3 regions of the Saccharothrix mutabilis subsp. mutabilis genome follow, and region 2 is predicted to be linked to each of the others. Evidence: riboswitches for the same ligand, from Rfam matches in the RefSeq annotation. Region 2 holds a riboswitch; each other region holds the start of a gene.
What was found. A riboswitch is a leader RNA that binds a small molecule or an ion and turns the genes downstream of it on or off. The one in region 2 is predicted to bind cobalamin.
Positions count from the first base shown of each region.

Region 1: it holds a riboswitch for cobalamin, as region 2 does, so the genes downstream of both, ABD126_RS00690 (ribonucleoside-diphosphate reductase subunit alpha) here and ABD126_RS09750 (peptidase) in region 2, are expected to answer to the same signal.
Region 3: it holds a riboswitch for cobalamin, as region 2 does, so the genes downstream of both, cobN (cobaltochelatase subunit CobN) here and ABD126_RS09750 (peptidase) in region 2, are expected to answer to the same signal.

Region 1 covers NZ_BAAABU010000001.1:144,087-151,826, forward strand. Annotated here, with positions in the region: gene ABD126_RS00680 (GDSL-type esterase/lipase family protein) at 1-856, shown strand, start outside; gene ABD126_RS00685 (ribonucleotide-diphosphate reductase subunit beta) at 903-1,901, opposite strand; gene ABD126_RS00690 (ribonucleoside-diphosphate reductase subunit alpha) at 1,898-4,027, opposite strand; cobalamin riboswitch at 4,225-4,427, opposite strand; gene ABD126_RS00695 (DnaJ family domain-containing protein) at 5,003-5,401, shown strand; gene ABD126_RS00700 (DUF397 domain-containing protein) at 5,388-5,570, opposite strand; gene ABD126_RS00705 (helix-turn-helix domain-containing protein) at 5,567-6,412, opposite strand; gene ABD126_RS00710 (helix-turn-helix domain-containing protein) at 6,850-7,740, shown strand, end outside.
Region 2 covers NZ_BAAABU010000003.1:464,418-472,157, forward strand. Annotated here, with positions in the region: gene ABD126_RS09740 (CbiQ family ECF transporter T component) at 1-291, opposite strand, end outside; gene ABD126_RS09745 (hypothetical protein) at 288-1,136, opposite strand; gene ABD126_RS09750 (peptidase) at 1,133-2,455, opposite strand; cobalamin riboswitch at 2,546-2,687, opposite strand; gene ABD126_RS09755 (cytochrome P450) at 2,759-4,027, shown strand; gene ABD126_RS09760 (DMT family transporter) at 4,096-5,046, shown strand; gene ABD126_RS09765 (S8 family peptidase) at 5,161-6,339, shown strand; gene ABD126_RS09770 (SDR family NAD(P)-dependent oxidoreductase) at 6,391-7,740, opposite strand, start outside.
Region 3 covers NZ_BAAABU010000001.1:51,172-58,911, reverse strand. Annotated here, with positions in the region: gene ABD126_RS00260 (ABC transporter substrate-binding protein) at 1-633, opposite strand, end outside; gene cobN (cobaltochelatase subunit CobN) at 1,063-4,686, opposite strand; cobalamin riboswitch at 4,717-4,856, opposite strand; gene ABD126_RS00250 (hypothetical protein) at 4,863-5,870, shown strand; gene ABD126_RS00245 (precorrin-8X methylmutase) at 5,867-6,493, shown strand; gene ABD126_RS00240 (precorrin-2 C(20)-methyltransferase) at 6,490-7,740, shown strand, end outside.

The sequences.
Region 1 (7,740 bases), on a different contig from region 2:
GGGCACCTTGCCGGGGCAGGGGTGCGGTTTCCCCTACGACGGTGAGAACGAGGGGCACGGCGGGTTCCTGGCGACCAACGTGGCCGACCAGAACCAGCTCGTCGGGTGGCTCGCCCAGACCCACCCGGACGTCGTGCTGATGCACTTCGGCACCAACGACGTCTGGAACAACCGGTCACCGGCGACGATCCTGGCCGCGTTCGGCAAGCTCGTCGACCAGATGCGGGCCGACAACCCGGACGTGCAGGTGCTCGTCGCGCAGATCATCCCGATGAACCCGGCCAACTGCGCCGAGTGCGCGCAACGGGTGGTCGACCTCAACGCGGCGATCCCGGGTTGGGCGGCGGCGAAGTCCACCGCCCGGTCGCCGGTGACCGTGGTCGACCAGTGGACCGGGTTCTCGACCTCCGCCGACACCGGGGACGGCGTGCACCCCAACGCCTCCGGCGACCGGAAGATCGCCGGCCGGTGGTTCCCCGCCGTGGTGAACGCCCTCGGTTCCGCACCGCCGACCAGCACGACCACGACCACCACCACCACCACGACGCCGCCGGGTTCGACGTGCGACGCCGTGGTGAAGGTGGTCAACAAGTGGCAGGGCGCGTTCCAGGCCGAGGTCACCTTCACCAACCGGGGCACGACGCCCGTGTCCGCCTGGTGGGTCCGGTTCACGCTGGCCCAGGGCATGTCGGTGGCGCAGGTGTGGAACGGCACGGTGAGCCAGACCGCAAGCGACGCCACCGTCCGCCACGCCGGCTGGAACTCGCAGGTCGGGCCCGGCGGCTCGGCCACCGCCGGGATGATCGTCAACGGCGACCCGGCCGGCTGGACCCCGGCGCCGGTCTGCGGGTCCTGAGTGGACGCTGCCGGTCGCGCACCCCAGCGCGACCGGCAGCACCGCCTCAGAAGTCCTCGTCCAGCGCGACCGTGCCCGGCACCGCCACCTGGTAGGCCGAGGCGCGCCGTTCGAAGAAGTTGGTCAGCTCCTGCACGTCCTGCAACTCCATGAACGGGAACGGGTTCGCCGCCCCGAACACGGGGTCCAGGCCCAGCCGCACCAGCCGCTGGTCGGCCACGTACGACAGGTACTCGCGCATGTCCCGGGCGTTCATACCGGGCAGACCGCCGCCGCACACGTCCTGGGCGAACCGGAACTCCACCTCGACCGCCTCGCGCAGCATGGCGGTCACCTCGGCGCGCAACGCGTCGTCGAACAGCTCCGGCTCCTCGGCGCGGACGGTGTCCACGACGCCGAACGCGAAGTTCATGTGCATCGACTCGTCGCGGAACACCCAGTTCGTGCCGGTGGCGAGGCCTTGCAGCAGGCCGCGCGAGCGCAGCCAGTACACGTAGGCGAAGGCGCCGTAGAAGAACAGGCCCTCGATGCACGCGGCGAAGCAGATCAGGTTGAGCAGGAACGCCCGGCGGTCGGCGCGGGTGCGCAGCTCGGCCAGGCCGTTGATCGAGTCGATCCACTTGAAGCAGAACTCGCCCTTGGCGCGGATCGACGGGATGTGCTCGATCGCGGCGAACGCCCGCGCCCGCTCGTCGTGGTCGGGCAGGTAGGTGTCCAGCAGGGTCAGGTAGAACTGGACGTGGACGGCCTCCTCGAACAGCTGGCGCGAGAGGTAGAGGCGGGCCTCGGGCGCGTTGACGTGCTGGTAGAGGTTGAGCACCAGGTTGTTGGCCACGATCGAGTCGCCGGTGGCGAAGAACGCGACCAGCCGGTGCACCAGGTGGTGCTCGGCGGGGGTGAGGCGGGCCAGGTCGGCGACGTCGGCGGCGAGGTCCACCTCCTCGACCGTCCACGTGTTGCGGATGGCGGCCCGGTACTGCTCGTAGAAGTCCGGGTAGCGCATGGGGCGCAGGGTCAGGTCCATGCCGGGGTCGAGGAGCGTCACTGGCAGGCCTCGCAGGTCTCGGGGTTCTCCAGGTCGCACGTCGACTTGGCCGCGACGGTGGTCTGGTTGATGCGGGTCGCGGGCCGGGAGCGCAGGTAGTAGGTGGTCTTGAGACCGGCGCGCCAGGCGTAGGCGTACATCGAGGACAGCTTGCCGATGGTGGGGGAGGCCGAGAACAGGTTCAGCGACTGCCCCTGGTCGACGTACGGGGTGCGCGCGGCGGCGAGGTCGATCAACGCCTTCTGCGGCAGTTCCCACGCGGTCCGGTAGCGGGCCTTGAGGTCGGCCGGCAGGTCCAGGCCCTGGACCGAGCCGTCGGCCCGCTTGATGGCGTCGCGGGTGGCCTGGTCCCAGCGGCCCAGGGCCTTGAGGTCGCGCACCAGGTACGGGTTGACCTGGAGGAACTCGCCGGACAGGGTCTCGCGCTTGAACAGCGTGGAGACCACCGGCTCGATGCACTCCGAGCAGCCCGCGATGGACGCGATGGTGGCGGTGGGCGCGATGGCCACGACCAGCGAGTTGCGCAGGCCGTGCCGGGCGATCTTCTCGCGCAGTCGCCGCCAGCGCTCGGGCTGCCGCGGGTCGGCGTGCGGGAAGTGGTCGAGGTGCAGCACGCCGCGCGCGGCCCTCGTGGCGCCGAACTCGGGGTGCGGACCGTGCCGCTCGGCCAGGTCCGCCGAGGTCTCGAACGCCGTCAGCGCGATCTCTTCGGCGATCCCGGTGGACAGTTCCAGCGCTTCCGGCGCGTCGAAGGCGAGTCCGTGCTGGAAGAACACGTCCGCGAGGCCCATCACGCCCAGGCCGATCGGCCGCCAGCGCCGGTTGCCGCCGCCCGCCGCCGGGGTGGGGTAGTAGGTGAGGTCGATCGTGCGGTCGAGGAACTTCACGGCCGTGCGGACGGTCGCCCGCAGCCGGTCCCAGTCCATGCCGTCGGGGGTGGTGTGGCGGGCCAGGTTGACCGAGCCGAGGTTGCACACGGCGGTCTCGTCGTCGCCGGTGACCTCCAGGATCTCGGTGCACAGGTTGGACAGGTGGATGACGTTGCCGGGGACCGCGGTCTGGTTGGACGTGCGGTTCGCGGTGTCCTTGAAGGTCAGCCAGCCGTTGCCGGTCTGGGCGAGGGTGCGCATCATGCGGCCGTACAGGGCGCGGGCGGGCAGGGTGCGCTTGGCCAGGCCCTGCCGTTCGGCCCGCTGGTAGGCGGCGTCGAAGTCCGCGCCCCAGAGGTCGGTCAGGTGCGGGACGTCCTTGGGGTCGAACAGCGACCAGGGGTCGTCGGCCTCGACGCGCCGCATGAACTCGTCGGGCACCCACAGGGCCAGGTTGAGGTTGTGGGTGCGCTGCGCTTCGTCGCCGGTGTTGTCGCGCAGTTCGAGGAACTCCTCGACGTCGGCGTGCCAGGGTTCGAGGTAGACGCAGGCAGCGCCCTTGCGCCGGCCGCCCTGGTTGACCGCGGCGACCGAGGCGTCCAGGGTGCGCAGCCACGGCACGATGCCGTTGGAACGGCCGTTGGTGCCGCGGATGAGCGAGCCCCGGGACCGGACGCGGGTCCACGAGACGCCGATGCCCCCGGAGAACTTGGACAGCCGCGCGACCTCGGCGTAGCGGTGGTAGATCGAGTCGAGCTCGTCGCGGGGCGAGTCGAGCAGGAAGCACGACGACAACTGCGGGTGGCGGGTGCCGGCGTTGAAGAGGGTGGGGGAGCTGGGCAGGTAGTCGAGGCGGGAGAGCAGGGCGTACAGCTCCCGCGCCTCCTCGACGGTCTCCGACAGCCCGCAGGCGACGCGCAGGAAGAAGTGCTGGGGCGTTTCGATGACCGTGCGCTTTTCGGGGTGGCGCAACAGGTAGCGGTCGTAGACGGTCTTGAGCCCGAAGTACTCGAACCGGTCCGTGGCGGCTTCGTCGATCGTGTCGTCCAGGGCGTCGGCGTGCCGAGCGACGAACCCGGCCAGCCGTTCCGACAGCAGCCCCAGTCGGGATCCCAGCTCCACACTCGCGGAGAAGCGTCGATGGTCTCCGACTTCGGCCCGGATGGTCCCGGCCAGCAGCCGCGCGGCGAGCTTGGAGTACTGCGGATCAGTGGCCGTCAGGGCAGCAGCGCCCCTGACCGCCAACTCCCGAGCCACTCGCTCTTGCTCTGGCTCTTGCTCTTGCTGTTCGGCTCCTGCCCCGGCTTCAACCAACCGGAGGACCCGGTCGGTGCGAACATCGGGCAGGTCGGCGGCGAGTCGCGCCAACTCAAGACGCAGGCCGTCCAACGGCCGCGCGTCGACAACGGTCAAGGCTCTCTCCTCGTGAGCAGGACCAGACCGCACGCCGAGGTCCGGCGCGCGCACGGGTGGCAGGTCTTCGGACTCGCGGGCACCGTGCACACACCTACTGGCCGTCGCTTCCCAGGCCCGTTGGACCCAGTGCTCGTCTGACGGCGGTCGTTCCCGCTCACCGCTGCGGGGCAGTCCCGGACTCACACCGGGTTCCCTCTTGCCTCACCGGGTAGGACGGTGAACCACCAGCGCGCTGGACACTACATGTTGTGCCGGGTGGCGGGAATGGGCCCCAGGTGGTGTGTTGGTATGATCGAATCTGGTAAGGGAGGTGGGTGTACCCGATCGAGTGACATGCAGGATCGGGAACCACTCCGCCCTCCGCACGTCCCGTGATATGGAGCGGGCGGGCACGGCAGGGGGACCTTCGGAACGCGCCGAACAACGCGCAACGCCCCCACCTCACCCCAACCCCGCACCCATGCCCCAGCATCGCCCGGCCCCACCACCGCCCACCCGGCAGCCCGCCCCGCCCCGCCGCCCCACGCGCAGCCCCGCCGCCGGCCGCCCGCCGCCCGCCGCCGGCCGCCCGCGCGGCCCCGCCAGCCCGCCGCGCCGGCCCGTTGTGTCGCCTCGCCGCGCGGCCTCGCCGCCACGCCCGCCCGGCCGCCACGCCCACCCTCGCCGCACCGCCCTCGCCGCACCGCCCGCCCGGCCTGGCCGTCCGGCCACCACCGATGCCAGCCGCTCCCCGCTCGTGCCCCCTGCCGCATCGACCCCCGCCGGCACCGTCGTGGAGGCGGCCGGGCGTGGGTGGTCGCGGGTACCGTCGTGGGTATGACTCAGCGCAAGCCCGCCGGGGTCGGGTTCGAGACGTGGGTGGAGCGGCAGATTCGCGAAGCTCAGGACAAGGGCGAGTTCGACGACCTCCCCGGCGCCGGCAAGCCGCTCGCCGGCCTCTCCGAGCCGCACGACGAACTCTGGTGGGTCAAGGACAAGGTCCGCCGCGAAGAAGGCACGATGCTGCCCCCGACCCTGCAACTCCGCAAGGAAGCGGCCGAAGCGCGTGCGGCGGCGGGGGCGGCGGGCACCGAGGACGAGGTGCGGCGGATCCTCGGCGAGATCAACGCCCGCATCACCGAGGCGATCCGCAAGCCGCTGTCCGGCCCGCCGCTGAACATGATGCCGTTCGACGTCGAGCACGTCGTGCGCGAGTGGCGGCTCAGCCGTTCCTGAGCGCGTTGAGGAAACCCGCGAAATGCGCGGGAGTGAAGACCAGCTTCGGGCCGTCCGGGTTCTTGGAGTCGCGGACGAGGACCGCGGACCGGGTGTGGGCCAGTTCCACGCAATCACCGCCGGTGCCGCCGCTGCGGCTCGACTTGCGCCACGCGACCCGGCCGCTCACCGGGACTTCTCCAAGGCGTTCAACAGGGTGACGCTCCGGGTCGGGGGCAGGGCCGCCTGGCGGAGCGCGTCGAACGCCTCCTCGTAACTCGCCACGTGCGCGGGATTCTCGACGGTCGTCGCGGTGGTCAGGGCCTCCAGGTACACGACCGGGTCGCTGTCGGGGATCCGCAGCAGGACGAACGGGTAGCCGGTCAGGGCGTGGGCGGGCGCGTCCAGCGGGAGGACCTGGAGGGTCACGTTCGGCAGGCCGGACAGCTTCCGCAGGTGGCGGAGTTGCGCACGCATGGTGTCCGGGGTGCCGACCGTGGCCCGCAGGGCGGCTTCGTGCAGCACGGCGTGGAGTCGCTGCTCGCCGTCGGTGACGCGGTCCAGGCGGGACAACCGGGCCTCGACCAGGCGCTCGACCTCCTCGGCCGGACGGCCCGGGTGGGCGGTGAGCACGGCGCGGGCGTAGTCGGCGGTCTGGAGCGGGCCGGGGACCAGTTCCGCTTGGTAGCGCAGGACTTCCGTCGCGAGTTGCTCCAGGGCGTGGAACCTGCGGAAGAAACCGGGCAGGACGGTGCCGAAGTTCGTGCGGGGACGGCGTTTCCGCGCTTCCCGCGCGAGTTCCTCGATGGGCTCGCGGGCCTGGCGCGTGGCACCGTAGTGGTCCAGCAGCAGGGTCAGCTCGGCCTGCCGGACGGCCACGTCGCCGACCTCGATGCGCCGGACCTTGGCCGGTGAGCACTCCAGCACCTTGGCGGCGTGCTCCTGGCTGACGTTCGCCGCTTCACGCAACCGCGCCAACGCCTGCCCGAGCCGCCGCTTGGCCGCCGTCGGACTCGCACCGTTCCCGGGCATGGTTCACCTCTCGCCGGACCTCCGCTGTTGTTGTGAGTGTGCCGCAAAGTCCTGTGGCACAGGACTTTCTTCACTCGAAGGTGTACTCGTGCAGCCTGCACGTGCAGGTTAACGTCGCGGGTGAGGACTCCGGGGGAGGATCATCGGGGCGGCTGCCTGCCGTGCCGCGCAAGCCGTGCCGCGGAAGCCGTGTCGCGCAGAACGCGGAAGCCGCGCCGTGCCTGCTGCGCCGTGCCTGGCGTGCCGCGTCTGGTGGCCCGGTTGGCAGCGCGCGTCGTCGGGCGGGCGCGTCGTCGGCCGATCGCGGGCACGAGGGTTGTGCCTGCCCGTCACGCGCGTGCACGTGTGCAGCGTGGATCCACCACCCCACCGGGCACGCGAGCGGGCGCGTTCGTGTTGCCCGTGCACAGCCGCGCCCTGCCGAGGAGGGACTCCGCATGAACTTCACGACGACGGTCGTCAAGGGCTACGCCAAGGGCCAGACCATCCGGGCGCTGGCCGCCGCCACCGGCAAGTCCTACAGCACCGTCCGCAGCACCCTGATCGCCCAAGGGGTCCGCCTGCGCGGACGTGGCCACCGACCACCCCGCAAGCCGCTGCTGCCCGTCCGCGACGCCCGCGCGCGACGGCAGGAGCTGTCCACCGAACTGCTGCGCGCCCGCCTGGCTTCGGGGCTGACGGGCGCCGCGGCGGGGCACCTGGCCGGGATCAGCCAGTCCAAGGTGTCCAAGGTGGAGACCGGGCGGCTGGTGCCCAAGGTGGCCGACGTGGCTCGGTTGGCCGACGTCTACCGGACCGCGCCCGAGACCCGGCAGAGGCTGATCTCACTGGCCGAGGAGGTCGTCCGCGAGGCCGCGCACCGGCGGGCCGTCGTGCACCGCGGGGTCGCCGGGCGCCAGGTCGTGGTCGCGCGGGCCGAGGCGGCGGCGCGGACCGTCCGCATCCTCGCGTTGACCAGCCTCCCGCCACAGCTGCTCCGCACCCCCGACCGCGACCGGCGGCTGGTCGTCGTGCTGTCCGAGAGCGCGCTGCGCTCCGACCCGGACAACTGGCCGTGGCTGCGCGAGATCAGCCTCGCGCCGACCGTCGAGCTGGGCGTGATCCCGTGGCTCACCCGGGTGGACGTGCCGGACGCGGGGTTCCACGTCTACGACGAGTCGATGGTCGTCTTCGGCCTGCTCGCGGGCAACGTCGTGATCACCGACCCGGACGACGTGCGCGGCCACGTGCAGGCCTTCGACAAGCTCCACCGGTCCGCCATCACCGGCTCACGCCTCCGCACCCACCTCGACCACCTGTCCGCCGAGGGCCACCGCACCCACCTCGAC
Region 2 (7,740 bases):
GCGCGCCCAGTCCGGCAGCGGCACCTCGGGCAGGTCCAGCAGGACGGTCGGCCCGTCCACCCCGCCCAGCACGACGTGGAACAGCACCCGGACGCCCAGCACGGCGAGCCCGAACTTGAAGAACACGCCGTAGGAGTCCGCCCACGGGCTGTCCTGGCGGCAGGTGACGGCGACGAACCCGGCGACCGCGACGACCAGGCCCAGCACGACGGGGTTGGTGGCCCGGCTCGCGACGACCGCCAACCCCAACGCCCACAGCCACCACGCGCCGGGGTGCACCGCCCCACTCACGAACCGCTGCCGCCGGCCGACTCGGCCCGCCGCCGGGCGACCCACCAACCGGCCGCGCCCAACGCGGCCATCACGCCGACGCCGAGGATCAACCCGACCGGCACGCCACCGCCCTCCGACGACTGCCCGGCTGTCGGCACCACGCTCGCCGACGCCGCGCCGGGGCTGGTCGGCCGCCCGGTCTCGCTCGCGGAGGTGGCGGGGGTCGGACCGGTCGCGGTGGTCTGGCCCGCCGCGGCGTCGCTGCTCGTCGGTGCGGGCTGCCCGGCGCTCGGTTGCCCGGTCGGCTGCCCGGCCCCCGGCTGGTTCGGCGCGGGCTGGCCCGGCGGCTGTGGCTGCGGCTGCGGTTGTGGCTGTGGCTGTGGTTGAGGTTGTGGCTGGGGAGCGGGGGCGGGTGGGGCGGTGCCGGGCTGTCCGCCCGCGCCGAAGGCCCACCCCTCGACACTGCCGGGCGCGGGGTCGTAACCCGACGCGCCGGCGCTGCTGTAGCTCCACGACCCGCCGGGCGTGCCGTGCCAATAGGACCAGTAGGCCGTGTTCGGCGCGGCGTTCGCGCACTGGTCACTCTCGGGAGCCCCGTTGATCCGGCACACGAACCCGGGCTGCCGGCTGGCCAGGTCGAAGGCGAACCCCGCCCCGCCCAACGCCGCCAACCCGCTGGCCGGGTCGCCCGGAGCGCAGCCGGTCCGCACACCGCCGCCCAACGACCCGAAGTCCACGACCACGGTCACCCCGGAACACCCCGCCGCCGACGCCGGGACGGGCGCGCCGAGCAGCACCAACCCCAGCGCCACCAGCGGCGCGGACCACCGGGGGACCACCGGCGGCGCGAGTGGCAGCCTCATCGGCGGACAGGGGCGACGCGGCGGCGGCCCAGCACCAGGGCCAGCGCGCCGGCGACGACGAGCAGCGTGCCCAGCCACAGCGCGGGCGTGACCGGCACACCGGTGCGGGCCAGCACCTCGGGCTGCTGCGCCTGCGGGCCGGCCGGCGCGGGCGGGGTCGCGACCTCCGTGGCCGGGGCGGTGCAGTCGAGCACGGGCGCGGCGGCCTTCGCCCGCGCCGAGGTCAGGGTGGCGAAACCGGTGCCCACCAGGCCCAGCACGGCCTGCGCGGTGGCGCGGTTGGCGTTGGCGGGGGAGAAGCCCTTGGCGTCGTAGGCGATCGCGCCCGTGTTGGCGTCGCCGCAGCCGACCTGGAGCGCCCTGAGGTAGGCGACCGCCTTGTCCGCGGCGGCCGTCGAGCCCGCCACGCGCAGCGCCTGCGCGGCCAGGCCGGTGGTGTTGGCGTTGGTCGTGGTGCCCGCCTCACCCTTTTGCAGCACGTCGATGAACCCGCCGTCGGCCTGCTGCTGCTCGACCAGCCACTTCACGCCGGCGGCGGCGACCTTGGCCGGGTCGGTGGCCTCCTTGGCCGGGTCGGCGGCGTCCTCGGCCGGGTTGGCGGCGTCCTTGGCCGGGTCGGCGGCGTCCTCGGTCGGGTCGGCGGCGGCCCGCTCGGCCGGGTTGACGGCGAGGAGGGCTTGGACGGCCATCGCGGTCGCGTCCACCTGCGGCACGCACGTGGCCGCCGCCAGCTCCAGCGGGAACCCGCCGCCGGGGCAGGCGCTCTTCGCCAGGTAGTCCACGGCGGCCTCGGGCGCGGTGCCGTGCCGCTCCAGCGCGAGGACGGCGAAGGACTGGCTGAAGCCGTTGCTGTAGTCGCCGGGGTAGGGCGACTTGTCGGAGAACCGGCCCGACGGCGTGAGCAGCGAGTTCAGCCCGGCGATCAGGTCCACGCCGCCGAACGCGGTCGGGTCCTCGCCCCGGACCTGCGCCGTCAGGGCCAGCTTGGCGTAGGCGCCGGCGTAGGAGGTGTCCTTGGGGTCGCCGAGGTAGCCGGGCAGCACCGCGGGCTTGGCCAGCCACGCGGTCGCCTTGAGCGCGTTGTCCTCGGCGACGCCAGCGGCGGCGAACGCCAGCACCGCGTCGATCGTGCCGCCGTGGTCGGGGTAGAGCTTGCCGCCGTAGTCGACCTCGAACCGCTCGCCGTCGACCAGTTGGCGGGCCAGCCAGCCCGCGCCGGCCCCGGCGGGTGAGGTCGTGACCTGTTCGGCGTAAGCGGGGGTGGCCGCGAACACCGACAGCGCGGCGGCGGCGACGGCGGCGGTCCGTCTGATCGACATGGTGCGACCTTTCCGGGGGTGGACGTGAGCGGACCCCGGACAGCCGTGAGACGACCCCCAGGCTCCGACCCGCTGACCTCGACGGGTGTCTGGAGCGTTGCGCGCATGGCAGGCGTTCGGGCTCGTCCGGGTGGACCTACCGTTGCGGGTCAGCGCCGGACTTCGACCGGCTTCCCCCGCACATGCGCGATTGCAGATCGTCTGTCAGACGACACAGCGTGTCAATCCGCCTGTAGCGCGATGCTCCTCACCCTCTGCAACCGTTACCGTCGGTCGATCAATCCTGGGGAAGAGGGGTGTGGGATGGCGACTCTGGCGTCGGTGCGCGACGGCCTTGTGGCGTGGGTCGCACGGCGTTCGATCACGCGTTGGGTCATGGGGAGGATCGGTTCACGCGCGTTGTCGCTGCTCCCGGACCGGGCGCTGGTGCCGTTGAAGCGCGACGGGGTGGTTCCCGTGCCCGAGTTGGAGCGGATGCGCGAGTCCGGCCCGATCCACCGGCTCCCGGTGCCGTTCGGCGTCCGGGTGTGGTTGGTCACGGGCCAGGACGAGGCGAAAAAGGTGCTTTCCGACACAGACGCGTTCAGCAACGACTACGCGCGGCTGGGTGCGGCGGTGGGGCGGGTCGAGCAGACCCCGGGTGGTCTCGGGTTCGCCGACCCGCCGGACCACACGCGGCTGCGCAAGCTGCTCACGCCCGAGTTCACGATGCGCCGGCTGGCGCGGCTGGTGCCGCGCATCGACGAGATCGTGACCGAGCGGCTGGACGCGATGGAGGCCGCCGAGGGGCCGGTGGACCTGGTGCAGGAGTTCGCGCTGCCCATCCCGTCGCTGACGATCTGCGAGCTGCTGGGCGTTCCGTACGAGGACCGGGCGCGGTTCCAGGAGTTGGCGGCGGCGCGGTTCGACCTGTTCGGGGGTGCGACGCAGGCGCTCGGGGCGATCTCCGAGTCGCTGAAGTACATGGAGCAGATCGTCCGGCGGGAGCGGAGGAACCCGGGTGACGGGCTGATCGGCATGATCATCCGCGAGCACGGGGACGAGGTCAGCGACGAGGAGCTGGCGGGCCTGGCCGACGGCGTGCTCACCGGCGGGTTCGACACCACCGCGAGCATGCTGGCGCTGGGCGCGATCGTGCTGATGAGCGACCCGGAGGCGCGGGCGCGGATGGCCGACGACGACGCGGCCGTGGGCCCGGTGGTGGAGGAGCTGCTGCGGCACCTGACGGTGGTGCAGGTGGCGTTCCCGCGCTTCGCCAAGCACGACATGGTCATCGCGGACACGCCGATCCAGGAGGGTGACGTCGTGGTGGTGTCGCTGGCCGCGGCCAACCGCGAGGGCCTGGACAAGCTCGACTTCGACTCGGCGCGGAAGGTGTCGCAGCACCTGGCGTTCGGCTACGGCGCGCACCGCTGCGTCGGGGCGGAGCTGGCGCGGATGGAGCTGCGGGCCGCGTACCCGGCGTTGCTGCGGCGGTTCCCGCACCTGCGGATGGCCGCCGAGCGACCGCCGTTCCGCACGGCGTCCATCGTGCACGGTGTGGAGGCGCTGTGGGTCCACACGCGACCGTGAAGTAGCGCTTAACGCGACTCAAGAAGCCTTCACTTTTTCTGATGGGTGCCGTGGGGCACCTTGAAGGCATGACGAGTCGATCGGTGTTGCGGACGGGCGTCCTGGCCCTGCTGTGGGGGTCCTGCTTCCTGTGGATCGAACTGGCCCTCACCGGCCTGACGCCCGTCCAGCTCACCGTGATCCGCTGCGCGCTGGGCGCGGCGGTGCTGCTCGTGCTCGCCCGCGCGGGCGGTCAGCGGCTGCCGCGCTCGCCGCGCACGTGGGGGCACCTCGCCGTGGCGGCGCTGTTCTGCAACGCCCTGCCGTTCGCGTTGTTCGCGATCGGGCAGCAGAGCGTGGACTCCGGGGTCGCGGGCGTGATCAACGCGACGACCCCGCTGTGGTCGCTGCTCATCGGCCTCGCGTTCGGCCTGGACCGGGACCTGCGGCCGGTCCGGTTGACCGGGTTGGCGCTGGGCTTCGCCGGCGTGGTGCTGATCTTCGCGCCGTGGCAGCGGAACGGCCTGATGAGCCTGGGCGCGCTGGCGCTGCTCGGCGCGGCGGCCAGCTACGCCGTCGCCTTCACCTACATGGGCCGCCACCTGGTCGGCAAGGGCGGCCCGATGGCGATCTCCGCCGCCCAGTTGACCGCGGCGACGGCGTGGAGCGCGCTCGCCCTGCCCACCTCGGGTCCGGCGCACCCCAACGTGACCGCGGTCGTGGCGGTGGTCGTGCTCGGGATCTTCGGCACCGGGGCGACCTTCGTCCTGAACTACCGGATCATCGAGGACGAGGGTCCGACGGCCGCCGCGACGGTCGGCTACCTGTTGCCGGTGGTGTCCGTGGCGCTGGGCGCGATCGTGCTGGGCGAGCCGCTGACGGTCCGGATCGTCGTCGGGATGGCGGTAGTCCTCGCCGGCGTCGCCATGACCCGCCTGGCGGCTCCCAGGCGGCCACAAGACGGGTCCGGTCCTCACCAGTTGCCGGTTATGTCCACTCAGCGTGAGCGTGGCGGCGGCTATTCAGTGGATGACCGTTGACCGGCGGTGAGACGCTGATCAGGCTGCTGGGTTGAACCCCGGACGAGTGAAAGTCCGCTCCGTCAACCCTGCGGCGGAGCGCACGCGTCCGCGGGTGACCCGAGGAGCCGATCAGTGCGCCCTGCCATCAGAACACTCGCCGTCCTCGCCTCCGCCGCGACCGCCGCCACCATGGCGACCGGTCTCGCGAACGCCGAGCCGCACCAGGCGCGGATCGTCACCGCCGCCGCGACCGCGACGGCCACGCCGATCAAGGACAGCTACATCGTCACCGTCGACCGCTCCGCCCGCGGCCTCACCGCCGCGGCCGCGGCGGCCGGCGTCACCCCGACCCACGTGTACGACTCCGCGTTCACCGGGTTCGCCGCCAAGCTCACCCCGGGCCAGCTGCGCAAGCTCAGCCGCGACCCGTCGGTCAAGCTGATCGAGCAGGACATGGTGGTCACCGACGCGCTCGACGCCACCCAGACCAACCCGCCGTCGTGGGGCATCGACCGCATCGACCAGCGCAACCTGCCGCTGTCCAACAGCTACACCTGGAACGTCAACGGTTCCGGCGTGCACGCCTACATCATCGACACCGGCATCACCCCCGGCCACCCGGACTTCGGCGGCCGGGCCACGTTCGACTACAACGCCATCGACACCAACAACACCGACTGCCAGGGCCACGGCACGCACGTGGCGGGCACGGTCGGGTCGAACACCTACGGCGTGGCCAAGGGCGTCCGGCTGCACGGCGTGAAGATGATGAACTGCTCCGGCAGCACCACCACCTCCGCGGCCATCGCGGCGATCAACTGGGTGACCGCGAACGCCCAGAAGCCGGCCGTGGCCAACACGTCGTGGAACTACCCGGCCACCGCGAGCCTGGAGACCGCGATCCGCAACATGATCTCCTCCGGCGTCTTCCTGGCCACCTCGGCGGGCAACACCGGCGCGAACTCGTGCGACCGCCTGCCGCGCAAGGTCGAGACGGCGTCGGTGGTGGCGTCCTCGGAGCGGACCGACGCCCGGTCGTCGTTCTCCAGCACGGGCGCGTGCGTCGACCTCTACGCCCCCGGCGGCTCGATCGTCTCGACGCTGAACACCGGCGGCAGCGGCGCGAAGTCCGGCACGTCGATGGCCACCCCGCACGTCGCGGGCGTCGCGGCCCTCTACAAGGCGCGTTACGGTGACGCGTCGTCGGCGACCGTGCACAACTGGATCAACAGCACCGCCACGCCGAACGTGGTCAGCGGCGGCACCACGGGCGGCACGGTCAACCGCCTGCTGTTCACCAACGCCCTGTGATCGTCCCCGGCGCGCGGGGGGACCAGCCCTCACCCCGCGCGCCGGGGAACCCTAGGGCCCCAGGACCTTGGCCAGGTGCTCGGCCAGCACGGTGACGTGGGGGAGGTCCACCATCGACAGGTGGTCACCGGGCACCGGCACCACTTCCAGCTCCCCGCACGCGTCCGCCCAGCCCAGGTCGTCGTCCTCCTGGCGGCGCAGGTAGCGGGGGTCCAGGACGGTGGTCAGCGTCTCCCGTTCACAGGCCCGGTAGAACACCACCCGGCCGGGGAAGTGCCGGGGCGAGTACCGCTCGGCCGCGCGGGCGTCGAGGTAGGACGTCTTCTGGTGCCGCAGGGCCCCGGCGGAGATGCCGACCTCGGCGGCCACCATCGCGGCCAGCACGGCGTCGACCTGCCCGACGTCGTCCAACCCGGCCAGCTCCGCCCACGGCAACTCGACATCGGCCCCGTAGGTGTCGCGGATGTGCCCCACGAACCGCTCGAACCGATGCCGCACCAGCTCTTCCGGTGACACTTCGGGCGCCGGCAGGGGCCGCACGGTGTCGATCATGACCACGACCTCGACCACGTCACCGGCGTCCAAGAGCTGACACGCCACCTCATGCGCCAGACACCCGCCGAACGACCACCCACCAAGGACGTAGGGCCCGTCGGCCTGGACGGACTTGACCAACTCGACGTACCGCCGCGCCTTCCCCGGGATGTCCGCCACGTCGTCCAACCGCTCGTACCCGTAGCAGGTGCGGTCACCCAGCAGTTCGACCAGCGGCTGGTACACGCTGGTAGGCCCACCGGCGGGGTGGAACAGGTGCACCGGCGCCCCAACGCCTTCCCGCAACACCCGAACCGTCCCACCAGCGACCTCGAACGCCTCCCGCACCCTCTCCGCAACCCCCTCCACGGTCGGCACGAGGAAGACGCCGTCATCAACGGGAACCCGCTCACGCATCAGCGCCAGCAGCTCGTCCCGCACCCCCTCGGGAATGACGTCGTGCACCCCGCCCACCACCCCGACCCGCGCGCACAACCCACCCAACCACCGCTCCACCGGATCCCGCGGCCCCACCACCCCACCGCTCCGCAGGCCACCGCCGGCCCCACCGCTCCGCAGGCCACCGCCGGCCCCACCGCGTCGTCGGTCGCCGCCGGTCCCGCCGTTTTGTCGGTCCCCCGTGGGAGAATGGTGTCGGGGGCCGGAGGCCGCGCCCGCCACCAGATCGTCCAGGCTCGCGCCCTTGAGCAGCAGCGGGATCGGCAGCGTCACCCCCAGGTCGTGCTCCACCGCGTTGCGCAGCCGCATGGCCATCAGCGAGTCCAGCCCGAGCGAGGTCAGCGGCACCGCCGGGTCCACCTCGTCGCACCCCAGCACCCGCGCGACCACCGCCGCCAACCGGTCCTC
Region 3 (7,740 bases), on a different contig from region 2:
GTGCATGGGGTTGAAGATCTGCGCGGCCGAGTCGAACCACGGCTTGCCGGTGGCCTTGACGTACTTGTCGCCGGCCTCGAAGTAGGCGTCCCACGTGGCGAACAGGGCCTTCACGCCCTCGGGGTCGCTGGGCAGGCCGGCGGCCTCGAAGAGGTCCTTGCGGTAGCACATGGCCAGCGGGCCGATGTCGGTGCCGTAACCGATGAGCTTGCCGTCCTTGCTGGTGACGGCGTCGGTCTTCCACTGGAGCCAGCGGTCGGCGCGCACGTCCGCCGGGCCGATCTCCTTGAGGTCGTTGAACTGGCCGGACTTGGCCATGACCTGGCTGAGGTAGCCCTCTTCGACGGCCTCGATGTCGGCGAGCCCGGAACCCGCGCCCAGCTTGGTGAACAGGTTCTGGTGGTGGGGGTTGCCCTGGCCGGTCTTGCGGTGCGTGATCTTGACGTTCGAGTTCGCGGCCTCGTACTCCTTGAACAGTTCCTCGTACCCGAACTCGTTGAACGTGGCGACGGTCAGCTCGACCTTGCCGTCCGGGGACGCGCCGGAACCCCCCGAACCACATGCCGCGGTGACTGCGGCGAGCACTGCGGTGCAGGCCACGACCTTGGCCAAGCCCGCTCGACGGTTGCGCACGAGAACTCCTCAGTTGATCGGCGGTGACGTTCTGGGAGCGCTCCCAGGTTTCGGCGAGTGTGGTTCTCCCCACGCACACGTGTCAAGCACTCGTGTCCGCGCTGTTACCTACGTGGCAAGGAAGACCGACGGGACTATCCGGACGAATCCGCACAGAGACGGACTCGGTACGCAGCGCAACGCCGTGGAGCGCTCCCAGACGGCCCCGGGACTGGTGCTCCAACCGGCGGCCACCATTCCTCCGGACACCCGCCGGGCGCCTGTGGCGCGAGCAACACGGCTATTCGCGGTGACGTGGCCCGAGCGCTCGATCGGGCGGCCCTTCGCGCGGGGCGGGACGTTTCCGGGATCGGAAAAGTAGTGCGTGTGACCCCTAGAAACACGTGCGGCGCGCACCGCAAAGGATGCGCGCCGCGACGTGGAAATACTTCAGCGACCGTCTTCCAAGTCGCCTTCGGTCTCCAGGTAAACCGCCTTCAAGGCGTCCAACGTCTCCTGTTCCGGGTGTTCCCACATCCCCCGGTCCGCCGCCTCCAGCAGCCGCTCCGAAATGCCGTGCAACGCCCACGGGTTCGACTCCGAGAGGAACTTCCGGTTCTCCGGGTCCAGCACGTAGCTCGCGGCCAATTGCTCGTACATCCAGTCCGCCACCACGCCGGTGGTCGCGTCGTAGCCGAACAGGTAGTCCACGGTCGCGGCCAATTCGAACGCGCCCTTGTAGCCGTGCTTGCGCATCGCGGCGAGCCAGCGCGGGTTGACCACGCGGGCGCGGAAGATGCGGTTGGTCTCCTCGTGCAGCGTCCGGGTGCGGACGGCGTCCGGGCGGGTGCTGTCGCCGACGTAGGCGGCGGGGGCCTTGCCGGTCAGCGCGCGGACGGTGGCGACCATGCCGCCGTGGTACTGGAAGTAGTCGTCGGAGTCGGCGATGTCGTGCTCGCGGGTGTCGATGTTCTTGGCCGCCACCGCGATCCGCTTGTACGCGCTCTCCATGTCGGTGCGCGCCTCGACGCCGTCCAGCTCGCGGCCGTAGGCGTAGCCGCCCCACACCGCGTACACCTCGGCGAGGTCGGCGTCGTCGCGCCAGTTGCGGCTGTCGATCAGCGGCAGCAGGCCCGCCCCGTACGCGCCCGGCTTGGAGCCGAAGATGCGCAGGGTGGCGCGGCGGCGGTCGCCGTGCTCGGCCTCGGCCGCTTGGGCGTGCGCCCGGACGTAGTTGTCCTCGGCGGGCTCGTCCAGGGCGGCGACGAGCTGCACGGCGTCGTCCAGCAGGGCCACCACGTGCGGGAACGCGTCGCGGAAGAAGCCCGAGATGCGGACCGTCACGTCGACGCGCGGACGGCCCAGCTCGTCCAGCGGGATCGGTTCCAGGCCCGTGACGCGGCGGGACTGGTCGTCCCACACCGGCCGGACGCCCATCAGCGCGAGGACCTCCGCGATGTCGTCACCGGCGGTGCGCATCGCGCTGGTGCCCCACACCGACAGGCCCACCGACGGCGGCCACTGCCCGTCGTGGTCGGCGCGGTAGCGCTCCAGCAGGGACTCCGCCATGGCCTGCCCGGTCTCCCAGGCCAGCTTGGACGGCACCGCCTTGGGGTCCACGGAGTAGAAGTTGCGGCCGGTCGGCAGCACGTTCACCAGGCCGCGCAACGGGGACCCGCTCGGCCCGGCCGGGACGTACCCGCCGTTGAGCGCGTGCAGCGTGTTGGCCAGCTCGTCGGTGGTGCGCGCCAGCCGCGGCACGACCTCCAGCGCGCCGAACTCCAGGATGCGCGCCACGTCCTCGTCGTCGGTCAACGTCCGCGCGGCGGCCGGGTCCCAGCCGGCGTCCTCCATCGCCTGCACCAGCGCGCGGGCCTCGGCCTCGACGGCGTCCACCGAGGTCCGGGTGGAGTCCTTGAGCCCGAGGGCCTCGCGCAGGCCGGGCAGCGCGGCGACCTGGCCGGCCCACATCTGCTTGGCCTGGAGGATCGCGAGCACCAGGTTGACGCGGGTCTCGCCGGTCGGCGGCTCGCCCAGCACGTGCAGGCCGTCACGGATCTGGACGTCCTTGACCTCGCACAGCCAGCCGTCCACGTGCAGGATCAGCTCGTCGAACTCGGCGTCGTGCGGCCGGTCCTCGATGCCCAGGTCGTGGTCGAGCTTCGCGGCCTGGATCAGCGTCCAGATCTGGGCGCGGATGGCGGGCAGCTTCGCCGGGTCCATCGCGGCGATGTTGCCGTGCTCGTCCAGCAACTGCTCCAGCCGGGCGATGTCGCCGTAGCTGTCGGCGCGGGCCATCGGCGGCACCAGGTGGTCGACCAGGGTGGCGTGGACGCGGCGCTTGGCCTGCGTGCCCTCACCCGGGTCGTTGACCAGGAACGGGTAGACCAGCGGCAGGTCGCCCAGCGCGGCGTCCGGGCCGCAGCCGGCGGACAGGCCGACGGCCTTGCCGGGCAGCCACTCCAGGTTGCCGTGCTTGCCGACGTGCACGACGGCGTCCGCGCCGAACTCCGACTCAAGCCACCGGTACGCGCCCAGGTAGTGGTGGCTCGGCGGCAGGTCCGGGTCGTGGTAGATGGCGATCGGGTTCTCGCCGAAGCCGCGCGGCGGCTGCACCATGACCACGACGTTGCCCGACCGCAGGGCGGCCAGCACGATCTCGCCGTCCTGGTCCCGGGAGCGGTCCACGAACAGCTCGCCGGGGGCCTGCCCCCAGTGCCGCTCGATCTCCTCGCGGGTCTCGTCGGGCAGCGTGGCGAACCACTCGCGGTAGGCGGAGGCGGCGATGCGGACCGGGTTGCCCTGGACCTGCTCCTCGGTGAGCCAGTCGACGTCCTGGCCGCCGGCGGCGATGAGCGCGTGGATCAGGGCGTCGCCGTCGAGGTCGGCGACGCCGGGCAGGTCGTCGCCGATGTCGTAGCCGTTGTCGCGCAACGCCTTGAGCAGCCGCACGACGCTGGCCGGGGTGTCCAGGCCGACCGCGTTGCCGATGCGGGAGTGCTTGGTCGGGTAGGCCGACAGCATGACGACGATCTTCTTGTCGGCGTTGGGGATGTGCCGCAGCCTGCCGTGCCGCACGGCGATGCCCGCCACGCGCAGCGCGCGCTCGGGGTCGGCGACGTAGACGGTCAGGCCGTCCTCGTCGATCTCCTTGAAGGAGAAGGGGACGGTGATGATCCGGCCGTCGAACTCGGGGATGGCGACCTGCGTGGCGGTGTCCAAAGGGGACAGTCCGTCGTCGTTCTCGTCCCACGCGGCGCGGCTGGAGGTCAGGCACAGCCCCTGGAGGATCGGGATGTCCAGCGCCGCGAGCGCGCCCACGTCCCACGCGTCGTCGTCGCCGCCGGCGGACGCGGTGGCGGGCTTGGTGCCGCCGGCCGCGAGCACGGTGACCACGAGGGCGTCGGCCTTGCCGAGTTCGGCGAGCAGCTCGGGCTCGGCGGTGCGCAGCGACGCGCAGTAGACCGGCAGCGGCCGGCCGCCCTTGGCCTCGATCGCGTCGCACAGGGCGTGCACGAACGCGGTGTTCCCCGCCACGTGGTGCGCCCGGTAGTACAACACCGCCACCACGGGACGCCGCGACAACTCCTCCGGCGACAAGGCGGCCGAATCGTCGGTGGTCGGTGCGACGATCGAAGCGGGGGCCGGAGGCCGCTCCAGCACGCCCCAGTTCGGCGCGGCGGTCGGCGGGTTGAAGCCGAAACCGGTCAGCAGGACGGTGTCGGACAGGAAGTTGAACAGCTCCGCCAGGTTCGCCGGACCGCCGTGCGCCAGGTAGGCGTGCGCCTCCGCGCACACCCCGCCCGGCACGGTGGACAGCTCCATCAGCGGGGCGTCCGGGTTCTGCTCACCACCCAGCACCACGACCGGGCGCGGGCCGGCCAGCAGCCAGTCGAGGCCCTCCTCCCACATCCGGCGACCGCCGAGGATGCGCACGACCACCAGGTCCACGCCCTCGACCAGGGCGGGCAGGTCGTCCACGGTGAGCCGGGCGGGGTTGCCCAGCCGGTAGTCCGCGCCGCTCGCGCGAGCGGACAGCAGGTCGGTGTCGGAGGTCGACAGCAGCAGGATCACGTGCGGGCTCCATCCCTCGGGGGTCCTCGCCCCAGGTCGTAGGGGACGGCGGGCGGAGTTCCTGACTCCCGGGCTCGCACCCGGTCACAGTGGCGGGACCGCGCCGGACTCGCACCGGCTTCCTCCTGTTGCTTCGCCGTTCGGGGACAACCCTAACGGGCGTTAGCATCCAGCCCATGCCCCAGGAGCGTGAACGACCCGACGCGTGCCCCGGCGCCGTCGACGTGCACCAGGCGGCCGACGGCGGCCTGGCGCGCGTCCGAGTGCCCGGCGGGACGCTGTCGGCGGCGCAGTTCGACGCGCTGCGCGGTGCCGCGCTGGAGTTGGGCGACGGGGCACTGGAACTGACCTCGCGGGCGAACGTGCAGATCAGGGGCTTGCGGCCGGGCGCCGAGCACGTCCTGGGAGCGCTCCTGGCCGACATCGGCCTGCTGCCCTCGCGGACGCACGAGCGGATGCGCAACATCATCGCCGCGCCGCTGGAGGACAACCAGGGGTTGGTCGACGGGATCGACCGCGCGCTGTGCGCGGTGCCGGAGTTGGCCGACCTGCCGGGGCGGTTCCTGGTCACGGTGGGTGCCGGGGTCAGCGGGCTGGGCGGTGACATCGGCCTGGTGGGTGACGCGTTGTTCCTGGCCGGAACCGATTCCGGGCTGCGCGTGACCGATGCAGTGGCGGCCGTGGTGACGGCTTCCCGGTTGTTCCAGGAGATCCGCGGCAGCGCCTGGCGGCTGTCCGAAGTGGACTCCGGTGTGCGGAAGATCACGGACGCCCTGGGCGCCCCGGTACCCGGGAGGATTCCCCCGACTGTGACTCCGGTCGCACCCGGGGTGCACGGCGACGTCGTCGTGGCGGGTGTGCCGTTGGGTCGGTTGGACGCGCGGCTGCTCGCCGGAGTGCCGGTGCGGATCACGCCGTGGCGCAGCGTGGTGGTGCCGGTCGGGGCGGACACCACGGGCCTGTTCACCTCGTCGGATTCGCCGTGGCACGGGGTGAGCGCGTGCACCGGGCGGCCGGGGTGCGCGAAGTCGCTGTCGGACGTGCGGGCGGACGTCACGGCGTGGATCGGCACGCCGCACGCGGGCCGGGTGCACTGGTCGGGCTGCGCGCGGCGGTGCGGGCGGCCGGCGGGGGACGTGGTGGAGTACGTCGCGACCGGCGACGGGTACGAGGAGATCAGGTGACCAGCTACATCAAGGACGGCGCGGAGATCTACCGCCAGTCGTTCGCGACCATCCGCGCCGAGGCGGACCTGACCGGGCTGCCGGCGGACGTGGCGCGGGTCGCGGTGCGGATGATCCACGCCTGCGGCATGGTCGACCTGGTCCGGGACATCGCCCACTCCCCCGGCGTGGTGGCTTCCGCGCGGGCGGCGCTGCTGGCCGGTGCGCCGATCCTGTGCGACGCGCAGATGGTGGCGGCGGGCGTGACGCGCAAGCGGTTGCCCGCGGACAACGAGGTGCTGTGCACGTTGTCCGACCCGCGCGTGCCGGGCCTGGCGGCGGAGCTGGGCAACACGCGCAGCGCGGCGGCCCTGGAGCTGTGGGGCGACCGGCTGGCGGGCGCGGTGGTCGCCATCGGCAACGCGCCGACGGCGTTGTTCCACCTGCTGGACATGGTGGCCGCGGGCGCGCCGAAGCCCGCCGCCGTGCTGGGCGTGCCGGTCGGGTTCATCGGCGCGGCGGAGTCGAAGGACGCGTTGGCGGCCAACGACCTCGGCCTGGAGTACCTGGTCGTGCGCGGGCGTCGGGGCGGCAGCGCCATGACCGCGGCGGCCGTCAACGCGATCGCGAGCGAGGAAGAATGACGGGCAGGCTGTACGGGGTCGGAGTGGGGCCGGGCGACCCGGAGCTGGTGACCGTCAAGGCGGCGCGGCTGATCGGCGAGGCCGACGTGGTGGTGTTCCACAGCGCGCGGCACGGCCGCAGCGTGGCCCGCAACATCGCCGCCCGCTACCTGCGCGAGGGCCAGATCGAGGAGCAGTTGGTGTACCCGGTCACGACCGAGGACACCGACGACTACCAGGGCGAGATCGACGCGTTCTATGAGGAGTGCGCGGCGCGGCTGGCGGCGCACCTGGACGCGGGGCGGACCGTGGTGGTGCTGGCCGCGGGCGACCCGTTCTTCTACGGGTCGTACATGCACCTGCACAAGCGGTTGGCGCACCGGTACCCGGCGGAGGTCGTGCCCGGGGTGACGTCGGTGTCGGCCGGGGCGGCGGTGATCGGGAAGCCGTTGGTGGAGCGGGACGAGGTGCTGACCGTGCTGCCCGGGACGCTGCCCGCGGACGCGTTGGCGGCGCACCTGGCGACCGGCGACCCGGTGGCGATCATGAAGCTGGGGCGGACGTTCCCGCGGGTGCGGGAGGCGCTGGAGCGGTCGGGGCGGCTGGCGGAGGCCTGGTACGTCGAACGCGCGACCACCGGCAAGCAGCGCACCGCGCCACTGTCCGAAGTGGACGCCGAGGGGGTGCCGTACTTCTCGCTGGCCCTCCTGCCGAGCAAAGCCCCCGCACCGGCAGACCACGCGGGGAGCGGCGCTGCGGCCGGCGGCGCTGCGGCGGACGGCTCGGCGGGCGGCGGCGCTGCGGCAGGCGGCGCTGCGGCAGGCGGCTCGGCGGGCGGCGGCGCTGCGGCAGGCGGCTCGGCGGGCGGCGGCGCTGCGGCAGGCGGCTCGGCAGCGGACGGCTCGGCGGCGGACGGCGCTGCGGCCGGCGGCTCGGTGCGTGGCGAGGTGGTCGTGGTGGGTTTGGGGCCGGCGGGTCCCGAGTGGCTGACCCCCGAAGCACGTCAGGCCCTCGCGTCGGCCGATGACCTGGTCGGGTACGTCACCTACCTGAACCGCGTATCCACCGGCCCCCGCCAGCGCAAGCACGCCTCGGACAACAAGGTCGAGTCCGAGCGGGCGGCGTTCGCGTTGGACCTGGCCAAGCGGGGCCGGCGGGTGGCCGTGGTGTCCTCCGGTGACCCCGGGGTGTTCGCGATGGCCAGCGCCGTGCTGGAGGTGGCGGCGGAGGAGCAGTTCGCCGACGTGCCGGTCCGGGTGCTGCCCGGC